Regions from separate parts of the Actinacidiphila sp. DG2A-62 genome, predicted to be linked through region 2. Evidence: predicted binding sites of a transcription regulator. Region 2 holds the regulator's gene; the other holds the start of a gene.
What was found. The regulator HspR, encoded in region 2, represses chaperone genes until heat shock. The targets are predictions, from matches to a motif close to TTGAGNNNNNNNNNCTCAA.
Positions count from the first base shown of each region.

Region 1 (8,682 bases), 1.3 Mb from region 2:
CCGTTCTGGATCGCCAGGTACAGCACCAGCCCGGGCACCCTCCCGGCGGGCTACAGCTACCAGACCTTCTGGCAGTTCGCGGACTCCGGCACCTTCCCCGGCGACCAGGACCGCTTCAACGGCGACCTCTCCCGGCTCCAGGCGCTCGCTCTGGGGTGACCCCGGCCGCCCGGACCGCGGGTGCCTCCCGGCCGTGCGGCCGGGAGGCACCCGCGCGGGCCGCGCGCTACGCGGCCAGCGGGACCTCGGCCCCGGACGCGGCCGGCTCCAGGGCCAGCGCCAGCACCTGGCGCACGTCGCCGACCGCGTGGACGTCGAGCGCGTCGAGGATCTCGGCGGGGACGTCGTCCAGGTCGGGCTCGTTCCGCTTGGGGATCACCACGGTGGTGACGCCCGCGCGGTGCGCGGCCAGCAGCTTCTGCTTGACGCCGCCGATCGGCAGCACCCGCCCGGTCAGCGACACCTCGCCGGTCATCGCCACATCCGTGCGGACCCGACGGCCGGAGAGCAGGGAGGCCAGCGCGGTGGTCATGGTGACGCCCGCGCTCGGCCCGTCCTTGGGCACCGCGCCCGCCGGCACGTGCAGGTGCACGCCGCGGTCCTTCAGATCGCCGACCGGCAGCTCCAGCTCGGCGCCGTGCGAGCGCAGGAAGGACAGCGCGATCTGCGCGGACTCCTTCATCACGTCGCCCAGCTGGCCGGTGAGCTGCAGGCCCGAGCCGCCGGTCTCCGGGTCGGCCAGCGACGCCTCGATGTACAGCACGTCGCCGCCCGCGCCGGTGACCGCGAGCCCGGTGGCGACGCCCGGCACCGCGGTGCGCCGCTCCTCCGGGTCCTGCGCGGACTCCGGCACGTGGTGCGGCCGGCCGATCAGCGCCCGCAGCTCCTGCGGGCCGACGGTGAACGGCAGCTCCTGCTCGCCCAGTTCGTGCCGCGCGGCGACCTTGCGCAGGATCCGCGCGATGGTCCGCTCCAGATTCCGCACCCCGGCCTCGCGGGTGTACTCGCCGGCCAGCTTGCGGAACGCGCCCTCCTCGACGGTCACCTCGCCGGGCTCCAGGCCGGCCCGCTCCAGTTGCCGGGGCAGCAGGTGGTCGCGGGCGATGACGACCTTCTCGTCCTCGGTGTAGCCGTCGAGCCTGACCAGCTCCATCCGGTCGAGCAGCGGCTCGGGGATGGCCTCCAGGACGTTCGCCGTGGCCAGGAACACCACGTCGGACAGGTCGAGCTCGACCTCCAGGTAGTGGTCGCGGAAGGTGTGGTTCTGCGCCGGGTCGAGGACTTCGAGCAGCGCGGCGGCGGGGTCGCCGCGGTAGTCCGAGCCGACCTTGTCGACCTCGTCGAGCAGCACCACCGGGTTCATCGACCCGGCCTCCTTGATGGCGCGGACGATCCGGCCGGGCAGCGCGCCCACGTAGGTCCTGCGGTGGCCGCGGATCTCCGCCTCGTCGCGGACGCCGCCGAGCGCGACCCGCACGAAGGTGCGGCCCATCGCGCGGGCCACCGACTCGCCCAGGGACGTCTTGCCGACGCCGGGCGGGCCGACCAGGGCCAGCACCGCGCCCCCGCGGCGCCCGCCGACCACGCCGAGGCCGCGCTCGGCCCGGCGCTTGCGCACCGCCAGGTACTCGGTGATGCGCTCCTTCACGTCGTCCAGGCCCGCGTGGTCGGCGTCCAGCACCGCCCGGGCGCCGGCCACGTCGTAGGTGTCCTCGGTGGTGGTGTTCCACGGCAGTTCGAGGACGGTGTCCAGCCAGGTCCTGATCCAAGAGCCCTCGGGCGAGGCGTCGGAGGCGCGCTCCAGCTTCTCGACCTCCTTCAGGGCGGCCTCCCTGACCTTCTCCGGCAGGTCGGCGGCCTCGACGCGGGCGCGGTAGTCCTCGCTCTCGTTCTCCGGGTCGCCGTTCAGCTCGGCCAGCTCCTTGCGGACGGCTTCGAGCTGCTGGCGCAGCAGGAACTCGCGCTGCTGCTTCTCCATGCCCTCCTGGACGTCCTTGCGGATCGTCTCGGCGACGTCCTGCTCGGCCAGGTGGTCCTTGAGCCGCTGCACGGCCAGCCGCAGCCGGGCGACCGGGTCGGCGGTCTCCAGCAGCTCGATGCGCTGCTCGGTGGTGAGGAACGGCGAGTAGCCGGAGTTGTCGGCCAGCTGGCCCGGGTCGTCGATCTGCTGCACCCGGTCCACGACCTGCCAGGCGCCGCGCTTGCGCAGCCAGCCGGCGGCCAGGGCCTTGTACTCCTTCATCAGCTCGGCGATCGTGCCGGGCGCCTCGGTGGGCGCGGGCTCCTCGACGACGGCGCCCTCGACCCACAGCGCGCCGCCGGGGCCGGTGGTGCCGGCGCCGATGCGCACCCGGGAACGCCCGCGGATGACCGCGCCGGGGTCGCCGTCGGAGAGGCGGCCGACCTGCTCGACGGTGCCGAGCGTGCCGATGCCGGCGTACTCGCCGTCGATCCGCGGCACCAGCAGCACCCGCGGCTTCTCGCCGCCGGTGGCAGCGCTGCGCGCGGCGTCGACGGCGGCGCGGACCTCGGTGTCGGTGAGGTCGAGGGGCACGACCATGCCGGGCAGGACGACCTCGTCGTCCAGGGGGAGAACGGGGAGGGTGAGGTTGGAACTCTGCGGCTCAAACGCCATGATCGCTCCCTAAGCAAGCAAGTTGAGTACGCCTGACTCAACTCATCACCCCGGCACGGTGTTCCCGCACCCGTGTTCGCCCACAGCGATCACCCGGTCCGGCTCCGCGGCGGGGCGGTGCGCCCAGGCGGGGGGCGGGCACGGGCCGCCGCGGCGGCTCGGCCACAATGGGCGCATGCCGCCCGTCCCGAGCCCCGCGCCCGCGCCCGTCGTGCTGGACCGGCGGGAGGGGCCGTACGGCGAGGTGGTGCTGCGCAGGAACGGCGAGCACTACGAGATCATCGCCAACGGCTGCTTCCTGATGGACACCTCCGACGGCCGCTCTGAGCGCCTGCTGGTGGACGAGGCGCTGGCCGCGCTGGACGCGCGCGAGCCGGGCAGGTCCGGACTGAGCGTGCTGATCGGCGGCCTCGGCGTGGGCTTCTCGCTGGCCAGGGCGGCGGCCGAGCCGCGCTGGGGCGAGATCGCGGTGGTCGAGCGGGAGGCCGCGGTGGTGCGGTGGCACACCGCGGGGCCGCTGGCGGCGTACTCCGCGCACGCGCTGGACGACCCCCGGGTGCGGGTGGTCCGCGAGGACCTGGTGGAGTGGATGCGGGCCGGCGGACGCCGCTACCACGCCCTGTGCCTGGACATCGACAACGGACCTGACTGGACAGTAACCGAGAACAACGGCAGTCTCTACAGCCCCAGCGGCCTTGACGCCTGCCGGGAGCGGCTCGAACCGGGCGGCGTGCTCGCCGTGTGGTCCGCGCAGCCCTCGGCCGCGTTCGAGAAGGCGCTGCGGGAAGCGGGGTTCACCGGGGTGCGCAGCACGCGCGTCCCGGTCTCGCGCGGGGTGCCCGACGTGGTCCACATCGGCCTCAGGGGCTGATGCACGATGGCGTCACGGCGTGAAGGCGTCATAGTCAGGGCAGCGGCCCGCCCCGTACGCTGCCGGTAATTGTGACGACCTTGTGGGGCGGACGTGGACAGCACGCAGACGGCCGGTGCGCAGCGCCGGGTGCTGGTGGTCGAGGACGACCAGACGATAGGGCAGGCGATCGCCGCCCGGCTGCAGGCCGAGGGGTTCCAGGTGCGGACGGCGGGCGACGGCCCCTCCGCGGTGGACGCGGCCCACGCCTGGCAGCCCGACCTGCTGGTCCTGGACGTGATGCTGCCCGGGTACGACGGCCTGGAGGTCTGCCGCAGGGTGCAGGCCGACCGGCCGGTGTCGGTGCTGATGCTCACCGCCCGTGACGACGAGACGGACATGCTGGTCGGCCTGGGCGTCGGCGCCGACGACTACATGACCAAGCCGTTCTCGATGCGCGAGCTGGCCGCCCGGGTGCACGTGCTGCTGCGCCGGGTGGAGCGGGCCGCGGCGGCCGCGCACAGCCCGCGCGGCGCCAGCATCCAGCTCGGCGACCTGGAGATCGACCACGCCCAGCGCCGGGTCCGGGTCAGGGGCTCCGACGTGCACCTGACGCCGACCGAGTTCGAATTGCTGGTGTGCCTGGCGCAGCAGCCGCGCGCGGTGCTCTCCCGCGAGCAACTGCTGGCCGAGGTGTGGGACTGGGCCGACGCGTCCGGCACCCGCACGGTCGACAGCCACGTCAAGGCCCTGCGGCGGAAGATCGGCGCCGAGCGCATCCGCACCGTGCACGGCGTCGGCTACGCGCTGGAGACGCCCGCCCCGTGAGGCTGGCAGGATGCCGGGCATGACCGGAGGGGACGCAGCAGCGGGGGCCGCGCGGTGACCGGGTGGCGGCGCCGGGCGTGGGAGGCGCTGCGGCCGTGGGACCCGCTGCGGTCGATCAAGGCCGCGATGCAGGGCCTGGTGCTGCTCTCGGTGGGCATCACCACACTGCTGGTGATCGTCGCCATCCACTCGGCGACCGAGATCCGCGTCATCACCATCTTCTCGATCATCGCCTGCCTGCTGATCACCCAGATCATGGCGACCGGGCTGACCGCGCCGATCCGGGAGATGACGGCGGTGGCGCGGGCGATGGCCGGCGGCGACTACAGCCGCCGGGTGGCCCGGGTGCGCCGCGACGAGGTCGGCGAGCTGGCCGAGACGTTCAACCGGATGGCGGCCGACCTGGACGCCGTCGACCGGCACCGCAAGGAACTGGTGGCGAATGTCTCACACGAGCTGAAGACGCCGATCGCGGCGCTGCGCGCGGTGCTGGAGAACGTCGTGGACGGGGTGTCCGCGGCGGACCCGGAGACCATGCGGCTGGCGCTGCGGCAGACCGAGCGGCTGGGCAAGCTGGTCGGCCAGCTGCTCGACCTGTCCCGGCTGGACAGCGGCGCGGTGCGACTGGACGCCAAGCGGTTCGAGGTGTGGCCGTACCTGTCGGCGGTGCTGAAGACCGCGAGCCTGGGCATGGAGAGCACCAAGGCCACCGGGTCGCGCTCGCGCCCGCGCGCCGACGTGCACCTGCACCTGGACGTCCGGCCGCCGGAGCTGACCGCGTACGCCGACGGCGAGCGGCTGCACCAGGTGGTCGCCAACCTGGTCGACAACGCGGTCAAGCACAGCCCGCCCGGCGGCCGGGTCACGGTGCGGGCCCGCGGCGGCCCGGAGCCCGGCAGCCTGGACCTGGAGGTGCGCGACGAGGGCCCGGGCATCCCCGAGGCCGACCGCGGCCGGGTCTTCGAGCGCTTCCACCGCGGCTCCCACCCGGGCCGCGACGGCGGTACCGGCCTGGGCCTGGCGATCGCGCGCTGGGCGGTGGACCTGCACGGCGGCCGCATCGAGGTCGCCGAGTCGCCGCGCGGCTGCCGCATGCACGTCACGCTGCCGGGGCGTCCGCAGCTGCCGAAGCAGCCGCGGACGGAACCGGCGGAGCCGGCGGGCGATCCCCGGCCCTCGTCGCCGGGCAACCCATAAGAGGGACCACTTTCCCGCCAAACACGGCCCTGAAACCGCATCTTCGGTGTGACGTACGCGACGCCTGGGCCCCGGGCCTGCGGGAAGGGGTCCGGTAGGCGTAGCCTTTATTCCCGCTGTCCACCATCTTGTGAAGCGGAAGAGGGCGGTTACCGCCGTGTCGCCACAGTCCCCCAATAGCTCTAGTGTCTCGACCGAACAGGACGCGCCGGGCGATGGCCCCGCTGCGGGTTTCGGCCCGAACGAGTGGCTCGTCGACGAGATCTACCAGCAGTACCTCCAGGACCCGAACTCGGTAGACCGAGCCTGGTGGGACTTCTTCGCGGACTACAAGCCGGACGGCTCGGCCGCCCCGGCCGCGCCCGCGGGTGAGGGCGGCGCCTCGGGCGCCGCGAAGCGCGCCGTGCAGGCCGCGGGTCCCGCGGCCGCCCAGGCCGCCGCTCCCGCCGCCGCCGCGCCGGTCGTCCCGGCGCCGCAGGCCACCGCCCCGGCAGCCCCCGCGGCACCGGCCGCCGCCACGCCGGCGCCCGCCGCCGCCCCCGCGCAGCCGGCCGCGGCCGCCCAGGCCGCACCCGCCGCCCAGGCCCCCGCAGCGCCCGCGCAGCCCGCGCCGGCCAAGCCCGCCGCCGCGCAGCCCGCGCCCGCCGCCGCGCCCGCGAAGCCCGCTGCCAAGCCCGCCGCCGCCAAGCCCGCCGCGTCCGGCCCCGCCGAGCCCGCGGCCACCGAGTACGTGCCGCTGCGCGGCCCGGCCGCCGCCGTGGCCAAGAACATGAACGCCTCGCTGGAGCTGCCGACCGCCACCTCGGTCCGCGCGATCCCGGTGAAGCTGCTGTTCGACAACCGCATCGTCATCAACAACCACCTCAAGCGCGCCCGCGGCGGCAAGGTCTCCTTCACCCACGTCATCGGCTACGCGATGGTCCAGGCGCTGAAGGCCATGCCGTCGATGAACTGGCACTACGACGAGAAGGACGGCAAGCCGACGCTGGTCAAGCCCGACCACGTCAACCTGGGCCTGGCCATCGACCTGGTCAAGCCCAACGGCGACCGCCAGCTCGTCGTCGCCGCCATCAAGCAGGCCGAGACGCTGAACTTCTTCGAGTTCTGGCAGGCGTACGAGGACATCGTCCGCCGGGCCCGCAGCGGCAAGCTGACGATGGACGACTTCACCGGCGTCACCGCGTCGCTGACCAACCCCGGGGGCCTGGGCACCGTGCACTCGGTGCCGCGGCTGATGCCCGGCCAGTCGATGATCCTCGGCGTCGGCTCGATGGACTACCCGGCCGAGTTCCAGGGCACCTCCCAGGACACCCTGAACAAGCTGGGCATCTCCAAGGTCATGACGCTGACCAGCACCTACGACCACCGGGTGATCCAGGGCGCCGCCTCCGGCGAGTTCCTGCGGATCATGAACCAGCTGCTGCTCGGCGAGAACGACTTCTTCGACGACATCTTCGCCGCGCTGCGCATCCCCTACGAGCCGGTCCGCTGGCGCACCGACATCGACACCGGCCACGAGGACGACGTCACCAAGGCCGCGCGGGTCTTCGAGCTGATCCACTCCTACCGGGTGCGCGGCCATGTGATGGCCGACACCGACCCGCTGGAGTACCGCCAGCGCAAGCACCCCGACCTGGACGTGCTGGAGCACGGGCTGACCCTGTGGGACCTGGAGCGGGAGTTCGCCGTCGGCGGCTTCGCCGGCAAGTCCCTGATGAAGCTGCGCGACATCCTCGGTGTGCTGCGCGACTCGTACTGCCGCACGGTGGGCGTCGAGTTCATGCACATCCAGGACCCCAAGCAGCGCAAGTGGATCCAGGACCGGATCGAGCGCCCGCACGCCAAGCCCGAGCGCGAGGAGCAGCTGCGCATCCTGCGCCGGCTGAACGCGGCCGAGGCGTTCGAGACCTTCCTGCAGACCAAGTACGTCGGCCAGAAGCGCTTCTCGCTGGAGGGCGGCGAGTCCGTCATCCCGCTGCTGGACGCGGTGCTGGACGCGGCGGCCGAGTCCCGGCTGGACGAGGTCATCATCGGCATGGCCCACCGCGGCCGGCTGAACGTGCTGGCGAACATCGTCGGCAAGTCGTACGCGCAGATCTTCCGCGAGTTCGAGGGCAACCTCGACCCGAAGTCGATGCACGGCTCCGGCGACGTGAAGTACCACCTGGGCGCCGAGGGCACCTTCACCGGTCTGGACGGCGAGCAGATCCGGGTGTCGCTGGCCGCCAACCCCTCGCACCTGGAGACCGTCGACCCGGTCATCGAGGGCATCGCGCGGGCCAAGCAGGACGTGATCAACAAGGGCGGCACCGACTTCACCGTGCTGCCGGTCGCGCTGCACGGCGACGCGGCGTTCGCCGGCCAGGGCGTGGTCGCCGAGACGCTGAACATGTCGCAGCTGCGCGGCTACCGCACCGGCGGCACCGTGCACGTGGTGATCAACAACCAGGTCGGCTTCACCGCCGCCCCGGAGTCCGCGCGGTCCTCGATGTACAGCACCGACGTGGCCCGGATGATCGAGGCGCCGATCTTCCACGTCAACGGCGACGACCCGGAGGCCGTGGTCCGCGTGGCGCGGCTGGCCTTCGAGTTCCGGCAGGCGTTCAACAAGGACGTCGTGATCGACCTGATCTGCTACCGCCGCCGCGGGCACAACGAGTCGGACAACCCGGCGTTCACCCAGCCGCTGATGTACGACCTGATCGACAAGAAGCGCTCGGTGCGCAAGCTCTACACCGAGTCGCTGATCGGCCGCGGCGACATCACCCTGGAGGAGGCCGAGCAGGCCCTGCAGGACTACCAGGGCCAGCTGGAGAAGGTCTTCACCGAGGTGCGCGAGGCGGCGTCGGCGCCGGCCGAGTCGCCCTCGCAGGACAACCAGCCGCAGTTCCCGGTGGCCGTGCCGACCGCGGTCTCCACCGAGGTGGTCAAGCGGATCGCGGCCTCGCAGGTGAACCTCCCCGACTCCTTCACCGTGCACCCCCGGCTGCTGCCGCAGCTGCAGCGGCGGATGGCGATGGTCGAGGACGGCACCATCGACTGGGGCATGGGCGAGACCCTGGCGATCGGCTCGCTGCTGCTGGAGGGCACCCCGGTCCGGCTGGCCGGCCAGGACTCCCGCCGCGGCACCTTCGGCCAGCGGCACGCGGTGCTCATCGACCGGGTCACCGGC
Region 1 covers NZ_JAYMGI010000002.1:6,009,402-6,018,083, reverse strand. The annotation lists gene VSR01_RS27035 (lysozyme) at 1-159, shown strand, start outside; gene lon (endopeptidase La) at 227-2,635, opposite strand; gene VSR01_RS27025 (spermidine synthase) at 2,811-3,506, shown strand; gene VSR01_RS27020 (response regulator transcription factor) at 3,600-4,313, shown strand; gene VSR01_RS27015 (sensor histidine kinase) at 4,368-5,510, shown strand; gene VSR01_RS27010 (multifunctional oxoglutarate decarboxylase/oxoglutarate dehydrogenase thiamine pyrophosphate-binding subunit/dihydrolipoyllysine-residue succinyltransferase subunit) at 5,668-8,682, shown strand, end outside.
Region 1: a site for HspR is predicted at 2,658-2,676, ahead of lon (endopeptidase La). Genes of this name have one in related genera too.

Region 2 (8,682 bases):
GTAGCGCCGCTCGAAGTTCTCGCCCTTGCGCGGCTTGAAGTCGCTGAGCGGATACAGCGTGGAGGCGGCGGTACGCGGGTCCTTCTCGGTGAACCAGATCTGGTCGCGGCGGAGGACCTCGTCGCCGAGCATGGTGCCGAGGAGAGCCGCGCTGTGGGTGGTGAAGATCAGCTGGGCGCCCTTCGGATTCAGCTCGGGGTCCTGGAAGAGCTTGAGGAGCCTGGCGGTGAGAAGCGGGTGCAGGCTGATGTCGATCTCGTCCACGAGAAGGGGAACGCCCGCGAGCACAGCGCTGAGAGCGAAGGCCGTCAGCTGCAGCCACGTCCGCGTACCAGCCGACTCGGCGTCTTCGGGCAGCACGAACTCTTCGTCGCCGACGCGGTGGACGAACTCCACCGTGTGGTCTGCCGCGGCCAGCAGGGCTTGGAGGAAGGCGTCGCTCGGGCCGGATGACCCATCGCCCGGTGGCTTGTCGAAGCGTTTGACCGTCCTTTCGGCTCCCTGACGGACGCCGTGCACACCGAGGTCGGCAGCGGCGAGGAACGCCTTGCGTACGGGGAGTCCTTCGGCTTCGAACGACTCGGTGATAGCGACCGCCATTCCGCCGATCCGGCCCAGATCTTGGCGTGTGTCGTCATCGATGACGAATCCCGTGGCGACGTGTCTCCAGATCGCGCTGAGCTGCCCGTGCGCCCCCTGAGCCGCCGCCGAGAGGTAGAGGCTGTTCGGCCGCAGGGTGCGCTCGATCTGGACGCGGTTGCCGGTCAGGGTTGAGCCGTAGTCGAGCGTCATCCCCTCCCGCTCGAACAGCACCCGGCGCCGCCCTTTCGGGTACGCGTACAGCCACTCCTCGGTGACGGCCGTGTCCGTGACCGCGAAACCGTAGACGTACCGCACCCCGTCCAGGACCAGATCGACTGCGTACGTGGACGGCTGCGTCCGGCTCTCCCGGTCCAGCAGGAAGGGCCGCCGGGGAATCGGCGCGTCCGGGAGCCATCGCGCCTGGGATTCCTTGACCGCCAAAGTGAAGAAGCGGTACGCGTCCAGCACCGTGGACTTGCCCGAGGCGTTGGCCCCGAAGATCGCGGCCACAGTCAGCGCGGGGCGCTCATCGGCGTAGACGGGCACGAGGTTCAGCTCCTGCGGCTCGCGCAGCGAGCCGTGGTTCGCCACGCGAAAGCTCAGCAGCATGGTGACCTCATTCGCAAAACAGCCCTTGTGAACAAGTGATCTGCATCTGTCAAATCTTGAGCATAACCGCTTCGGTACGGGAAGGGCCAGGCCCGCCACCCCGTTCGGGCGGCGGGCCTGGCCCTGCGCGCGTCCCGGCGCGGCCCGGCCGGGCTACTTGGTGAGCTCCGGCGTCGTGACCGGGCCGACGATCAGGCCGTCGGGGGTGCGGTCGGCGCGGACGGTCTGGCCGTCGAGAACCTCGCCGGAGAGGATCTCGCGGGCCAGCGGGTCGCCGATCGCCGTCTGGACCAGGCGGCGCAGCGGGCGCGCCCCGTACGCCGGGTCGTTGCCCTCCTCGGCCAGCCAGTCCAGCGCCGCGTCGGTGACCTCCAGGGTCAGCCTGCGGTCCTTCAGCCGCTCGCCCAGCCGGTCGGTCTGCAGCCGCGCGATGCGGCGCAGCTCCGGCTTGGTCAGCGCGGAGAAGACCACGGTGTCGTCCAGCCGGTTGAGGAACTCGGGCTTGAAGGACGCGCGGACCGTGCTCAGGACGTTCTCCCGCTTCTGCTCCTCGCCCAGCGACGGGTCGACCAGGTACTGGCTGCCCAGGTTGGAGGTGAGGATCAGGATGACGTTCCGGAAGTCGACCGTGCGGCCCTGGCCGTCGGTGAGCCGGCCGTCGTCCAGCACCTGCAGCAGCACGTCGAAGACCTCCGGGTGGGCCTTCTCCACCTCGTCCAGCAGCACCACGCTGTACGGCCTGCGGCGCACCGCCTCGGTCAGCTGGCCGCCCTCCTCGTAGCCGACGTAGCCGGGGGGCGCGCCGACCAGCCGGGCCACCGAGTGCTTCTCGCCGTACTCGCTCATGTCGATGCGGACCATCGCCCGCTCGTCGTCGAAGAGGAAGTCCGCGAGCGCCTTGGCCAGCTCCGTCTTGCCGACGCCGGTCGGGCCGAGGAAGAGGAAGGAGCCGGTGGGCCGGTCCGGGTCGGCGATGCCGGAGCGCGAGCGCCGCACCGCGTCGGAGACCGCGCGCACCGCCTCGGTCTGGCCGATCAGCCGGCGGCCCAGCTCGTCCTCCATCCGCAGCAGCTTCTGCGTCTCGCCCTCCATCAGCCGCCGGCCGGGATGCCGGTCCAGGCCGCGACGACGTCGGCGATGTCGTCCGGGCCGACCTCCTCCTTGACCATGGTCTCCTGCGCCGCGGCCTCCTGCTCCTCCCGGGTGGCCTCCTCCAGCTCGGCCTCCAGCCGGGGCTTCTCGCCGTACAGCAGCTTGGAGGCGGTCTCGAAGTCGCCGTCGCGCTGGGCGCGCTCGATCCGGGTGTCGATGTCGTCCAGGTGCTCCTTGAGCTCGCCGACCCGGTTCAGGCCCTGCTTCTCCTTCTCCCAGCGGGCGGTCAGGCCGCGCAGCTCCTCCTCCCGGTCGGCGAGGTCCTTGCGGAGCTTGTCCAGGCGCTGCACCGAGCCGGGGTCGGTCTCGTTCTTCAGCGCCATCTCCTCCATCCGCAGCCGGTCGACCGAGCGCTGCAGTTCGTCGATCTCGACCGGCGAGGAGTCGATCTCCATCCGCAGCCGGGACGCGGACTCGTCCACCAGGTCGATGGCCTTGTCGGGGAGGAAGCGGGAGGTGATGTAGCGGTCGGACAAGGTGGCCGCGGCCACCAGTGCCGAGTCCGCGATCTGCACCTTGTGGTGGGCCTCGTAGCGGCCCTTGAGCCCGCGCAGGATCGCCACGGTGTCCTCGACCGACGGCTCGGCGACCAGCACCTGCTGGAAGCGCCGCTCCAGCGCCGGGTCCTTCTCGATCCGCTCGCGGTACTCGTCCAGGGTGGTCGCGCCGACCATCCGCAGCTCGCCGCGGGCCAGCATCGGCTTGAGCATGTTGCCCGCGTCCATCGCGGAGTCGCCGCCGGCGCCCGCGCCGACCACGGTGTGCAGCTCGTCGATGAAGGTGATGATCCGGCCGTCGCTGTCCTTGATCTCGGCCAGCACGGCCTTCAGCCGCTCCTCGAACTCGCCGCGGAACTTCGCGCCGGCCACCATCGCGCCCAGGTCGAGCGAGACCAGCCGCTTGTTGCGCAGCGACTCGGGCACGTCGCCCTTGACGATGCGCTGGGCCAGGCCCTCGACCACCGCGGTCTTGCCGACGCCGGGCTCGCCGATCAGCACCGGGTTGTTCTTGGTGCGCCGGGACAGCACCTGCACCACGCGGCGGATCTCCGCGTCCCGGCCGATCACCGGGTCGAGCCGGCCCTCGCGGGCGGCGGCGGTGAAGTCGGTGCCGTACTTCTCCAGCGCCTTGTACGTGTCCTCCGGGTCCTGGCTGGTCACCCGCTGCCCTCCCCGCGCGGTCTCGAACGCGTCGAGGAGCCTGCGTCCGCTCGCGCCCTCCTTGGTGAGCGCCTCGCCGGCCGGGCCGCCCTTGACGGCGATCCCGATCAGCAGGTGCTCGGTCGACAGGTACGCGTCGCCCAGCTCCTTGGCGCGCTCGGAGGCGTCGGCGATCACGGCGAGCATGTCACGGTTCGCCTGCGGGGGCGCCACGGTCGAGCCCTGGACCTTCGGCAGCGCGGCGACCAGGCGCTCGGCGTCGGCGCGCACGGCGGCCGGGTCGGCGCCCGCGGCGGCGAGCAGGTCCAGGACGTTCTCGTTGTCCGTGCCGCTCAACAGGGCGAGCAGCAGGTGCGCGGGCGTCAGGTCGGGGTTGCCCTCGGCGACGGCCCGGGTGTTGGCGGCGTTGATCGCCTCCCGGCTCTTGTTGGTCAGCTCGGCGTCCACGGGCGCGGGTTCCCTCCTGGGTCGTGACGGTCCACGGTCGGTTCACGGTCGTGTGTCTGGGATGAGCGAGCTTGCCCCATCCACCATGAGACAAGTTGAGTCTACCTCACTCAAGGCACAGGCGGGCGGTCTTTCACCCCCGGGAACGGCCCGCCTATCCTGCGCGGATGACGCACTCCATGGACGCCTCCGGCGCCGACGTGCACGGCGAGGCCGCCGCCCTGCGCGAGACGGCCGCCGCCTGCCCGGTCTCCCTGCCCGGCGGGGTGGACGCGGTGATCGTCTCCCGGTACCGCGAGCTGCGGGACTTCCTGACCGACCCCAGGGTGGCCAAGAACGCCCGGCACTTCGCCGCCTACCAGCAGGGGCGGGTACCCGAGCAGTGGCAGCTCAACGCCTTCGCGCTGGTCGACGGCATGACCACGGCCGACGGCGAGGACCACCGGCGGCTGCGCGGGCTGGCGTCCACGGCGTTCACCCCGCGCCGGGTGGCCGGGCTGCGGCCGTGGATCGAGCGGCTGGCCGCCGGCCTGGTCGCCGCGCTGCCCGGGCACGCCGACGCCGACGGCGTGGTGGACCTGCGCCGGCACTTCGCGTACCCGCTGCCCATGGAGGTGGTGTGCGAGCTGCTCGGCGTGGACACCGCCCACCGCGACCGGCTGCACACGCTGACCCACAAGCTGGTCAGCACCTCCAGCGGCGGCCCCGACGCGATGGCCGCGCAGGCCGAGCTCCACGCGATCCTGGCGCGGGTGGCCCGCGACCGCAGGGCCGCGCCCGGCGACGACCTGACCAGCGCGCTGATCGCGGCCCGCGACGAGAGCCTGGACGGCGGCGCGCAGCGGCTCAGCGACCAGGAGCTGGCCGGCACCCTGCTGCTGATGATCGTGGCCGGCCACGAGACCACCCTCAACCTCATCGCCAACGCCGTCCGCGCCCTGTGCGGGCACCGCGACCAGCTCGCGGCCGTGCTGCGCGGCGAGGTCGGCTGGGACGCGGTGGTGGAGGAGACGCTGCGCTGGGACAGCCCGGTGGCCAGCTTCCCCTTCCGCTACCCGGTCGAGGACGTCGTCGTGGACGGTGTCACGGTGCCGCGCGGCACCCCGGTGCTCGCCGGATACGCCGCCGCGGGGCGCGACCCGCGCGCGTACGGCCCCGACGCCGACCGCTTCGACGTCACCCGCGCCGGCGTACGCCACCTGTCATTCGGGCACGGCGCGCACTACTGCCTGGGCGCGCCGCTGGCCCGCCTGGAGGCGGTGACCGCGCTGCGCACCCTGTACGCCGCGCACCCCGGGCTCACCCTCGCCGTGCCGGACGCGGAGCTGCCGCCGCTGCCCGGATTCGTCGGCGCGGGGGTCGCGGCGCTGCCCGTGCGGCTGGGCTGAGCGGGCCTACGTCCGCCGCGGCCGCGGGGGGCGTACGTCGTGGGGGTGGTCTTCCGCCGCGGCGGGCCGGCCCGGCGCCGCGCCCGGCTACCCTCGGCCCATGGCCCGCCGCGACCCCCGCTCGCCCGACCCCGCCTACCTGGACTTCTGGCGCGAGCGCCACCTGTGCACGCTGACCACGCCGCGCGCGGACGGCACCCCGCACGTGGTGCCGGTCGGCGTGACGTACGACCCCGGGGCGGGACTCGCCCGGGTGACCACCAACACCGGCAGCGCCAAGGCCGCGCACGTGCGGCAGGCGGGGGCGGCGGGCGCGCGGGTGGCGGTCTGCCAGGTCGAGGGGCGGCGCTGGGCCACGCTGGAGGGGATCGCGACGGTCAGCGAGGACCCGGCCAGGATCGCCGAGGCGGTGCGCCGCTACGCCGAGCGCTACGGGCGCACGCCCGCGCCGAACCCGGACCGGGTGGTCATCGAGATCGCGCTGACCCGCGCGATGGGCTCGGTCTGAGGGACTGCCCCGCCGGGTCCGCGAAGGCCGTGGAGGCAGCCGGGAAGCCGGGCAGCCGGGACAGCCGGGACAGCCGCAGCGAGCCGGGGGCGCCGCGCCGGGCGCCGTCCGACCTCACACCGAGACGCGCGTGACCTTATCCAGGAACGCGGCCACGTTGCGCCGCGTGCGCGCGATCTGCTCCTCCAGCGTCAGCGTCTCCTCCATGCGCTTGGCCAGCGCGGAGGTCTTCTTCCCGCGCACGTACAGCGAGCACGCGAGGTCGGCGCACATGTAGAGCCCGACGGTGTTGCCCTGTCGGCCCGCGGGCCCGGCCAGGGGGGCGGCGAGCAGGTCCACCCCGCCGCCGCTGTGCCCGGTCAGGCACAGCCCGCACAAGCTGCTGCGCAGCAGGCTGCGCCGGGCGCCCGGCGCGACGCGCAGCGTCACGCCCACCGGACCGCCGCCGGCCGTGCGGTCGGCCGGGCCGCCGTCCGTCCCGTCGCCGCCGTCCGTCCCGCCGCCGCCGTCCGCCGGGACGACCAGATACGCCCGGTCCGGCGCGCCCGGGTCCCGCCAGCCCAGGAAGTCCAGGTCGGCCCATGGCCGCTCCGCGAGGTCGCGCGGCAGGTTCAGCCGCTTCGCCTCCCCCTTCGAGCAGTTCACGAAGGACGCGCGGATCTCGGCCTCGGACAGTGGTTCCATGCTGCCGACGCTACGCGGCTCCCCCGCGCGGTGTCGCCGCAATTTTCCCGCCCGGCGGGGCCGGTCCCCCGCCGGGCGCCTCGCTCAGCCCTCGCGCTTGGGGCGCCAGACCACCAGCGCGCTGGTGTGCTGGACGTCCTGGTACGGGACCAGGTCGCGGCGGTAGGAGGCGTGGACGGCGGCCTCGCGCTGCTGGATCACCGCGGCCGCGCCCTCGACCGCCGCGGACAGCTCCGCGACGCGCGCCTGGAGCGCGGCGACCTGGTTCTCCAGTTCGATGATCCGCTTGATGCCGGCCAGGTTGATGCCCTCGTCCTGCGACAGCCGCTGCACCTCGCGCAGCTGCTGGATGTCGCGGGCGGAGTAGCGCCGGCCGCGGCCGGCGGCGCGGTCGGGGGACACCAGGCCGAGCCGGTCGTACTGCCGCAGGGTCTGCGGGTGCAGCCCGGACAGCTCGGCCGCCACCGAGATGACGTAGACCGGCGTCTCCTCGGTCAGCTGGTAGGGGTTGCGGGGCGCACGCGGTCCGCGCGCACCGCCGCCCACCGGCCCGCCTCCCATCCCGGCGCCGCCGTCGATGCTCATCTGCTCACGCTCCCTTTGCGGCCTTGAACAGCTCCTCCCGCGGATCGGTGTCCGCGGTCGCTTCCCGGTACGCCTCCAGTGCGTCCAGCGCCTTGCCCTCGGTCTTGTCCGGCACCGCCACCTCGACGGTCACCAGCAGGTCGCCGCGCGAGCCGTCCTTGCGGACCGCCCCCTTGCCGCGGGCCCGCAGCGTACGCCCGTTGGGCGTGCCGGCGGGCAGCTTCAGGGTCACCGGGGGCCCGCCCAGCGTGGGCACCCTGATCTCGCCGCCCAGCGCCGCCTCGACGAAGGTCACCGGCACGGTGACCGTCAGGTTGGCGTCCCTGCGGCCGAAGACCGGGTGCCGGCCGACGTGCACGACCACGTAGAGATCGCCCGCCGGGCCGCCGCGCTCGCCGGGGGCGCCCTTGCCGCGCAGCCGGATGCGCTGCCCGTCGGTCACGCCGGCCGGGATGCGGACCTGCATGGTGCGCGAGCTCTTGGCCCGCCCGCTGCCGTGGCAGACCTCGCAGGGGTTCTCCGCGATCAGCCCGCGACCCTTGCAGTCCACGCACGGGTCGGTGAGCGAGAAGCCGCCACCGCCGCCGCGCGAGACCTGCCCGGTGCCGACGCAGGTCGGGCACACCCGGGGCGTGCCGTTCTTGTCGCCGGTGCCGGAACACGCCTTGCACGGCGCCTGCGAGGACATCCGCAGCGGGACCGTGGCGCCGTCCACCGCCTCGGTGAAGCTGAGCGTCACCTCGGACTCGATGTCCTGGCCGCGCCGCGGCTGCACCCGGGTGGCGCCGCCGCGGTTGAACAGGCCGCCGAACACGTCGCCCAGGCCGCCGCCGAAGCCGCCGCCCTGGCCGCCGCCTCCGCCGGGCGCGCCGCCGGCGCCGCCGAAGAGGTCGCCGAGGTCGAAGTTGAAGCCGCCGGTGCCGCCGCCGGCGCCCGGCCCGGGGCGGAAGCCGCCGTTGCCGAACAGCGCGCGGCCCTCGTCGTACTCCTTGCGGCGCTTGGCGTCCGACAGCACGTCGTTGGCCTCGGAGATCTCCTTGAAGCGCTCCTCGGCCTTCGCGTCGCCCTTGTTGGCGTCCGGGTGGAACTCACGGGCGAGCTTGCGGTACGCCTTCTTGATCTCCGCGTCGGTGGCGTCCTTGGGCACGCCGAGAACCTTGTACAGGTCCTTCTCCAACAGGTCCCTGCTGATGCTCATCCCCGACGTCCCTCCTCTCCGACCTGCTCCGACCCCCGCGCGCCCCGGGCGGTCCCGCGCCACGCGGTCCCGCCCGGCGCGGACGCGCGCGCCGCGTCCGCACCGGGCGCCCGGTCAGCCCTCGTCCGGGCCACCGGTCTCCTCGTCCGGCTGCTGCCTGCCGTCCTCGTCCTGGTCCTCCTCGGCGCCCTTGGCACCCGGCCCGTTCCCGCCGGCCTTGCCGGCCTTCTCGGCGGCCTCGTCCTTGCCGTGGCTGCCGGGCTGGGGCTCGGCGACCGCGACCCGGGCGGGCCGGAGATTGCGCTCCCCGATGCGGTACCCGGGCTGGAGGATCTGCACGCATGTGGTCTGCGTGACATCCGGCGAGTA
Region 2 covers NZ_JAYMGI010000002.1:4,744,627-4,753,308, reverse strand. The annotation lists gene VSR01_RS21270 (AAA family ATPase) at 1-1,191, opposite strand, end outside; partial or broken gene clpB (ATP-dependent chaperone ClpB) at 1,345-3,950, opposite strand; gene VSR01_RS21260 (cytochrome P450 family protein) at 4,118-5,338, shown strand; gene VSR01_RS21255 (pyridoxamine 5'-phosphate oxidase family protein) at 5,439-5,846, shown strand; gene VSR01_RS21250 (FBP domain-containing protein) at 5,961-6,530, opposite strand; gene VSR01_RS21245 (heat shock protein transcriptional repressor HspR) at 6,615-7,091, opposite strand; gene dnaJ (molecular chaperone DnaJ) at 7,120-8,313, opposite strand; gene grpE (nucleotide exchange factor GrpE) at 8,428-8,682, opposite strand, start outside.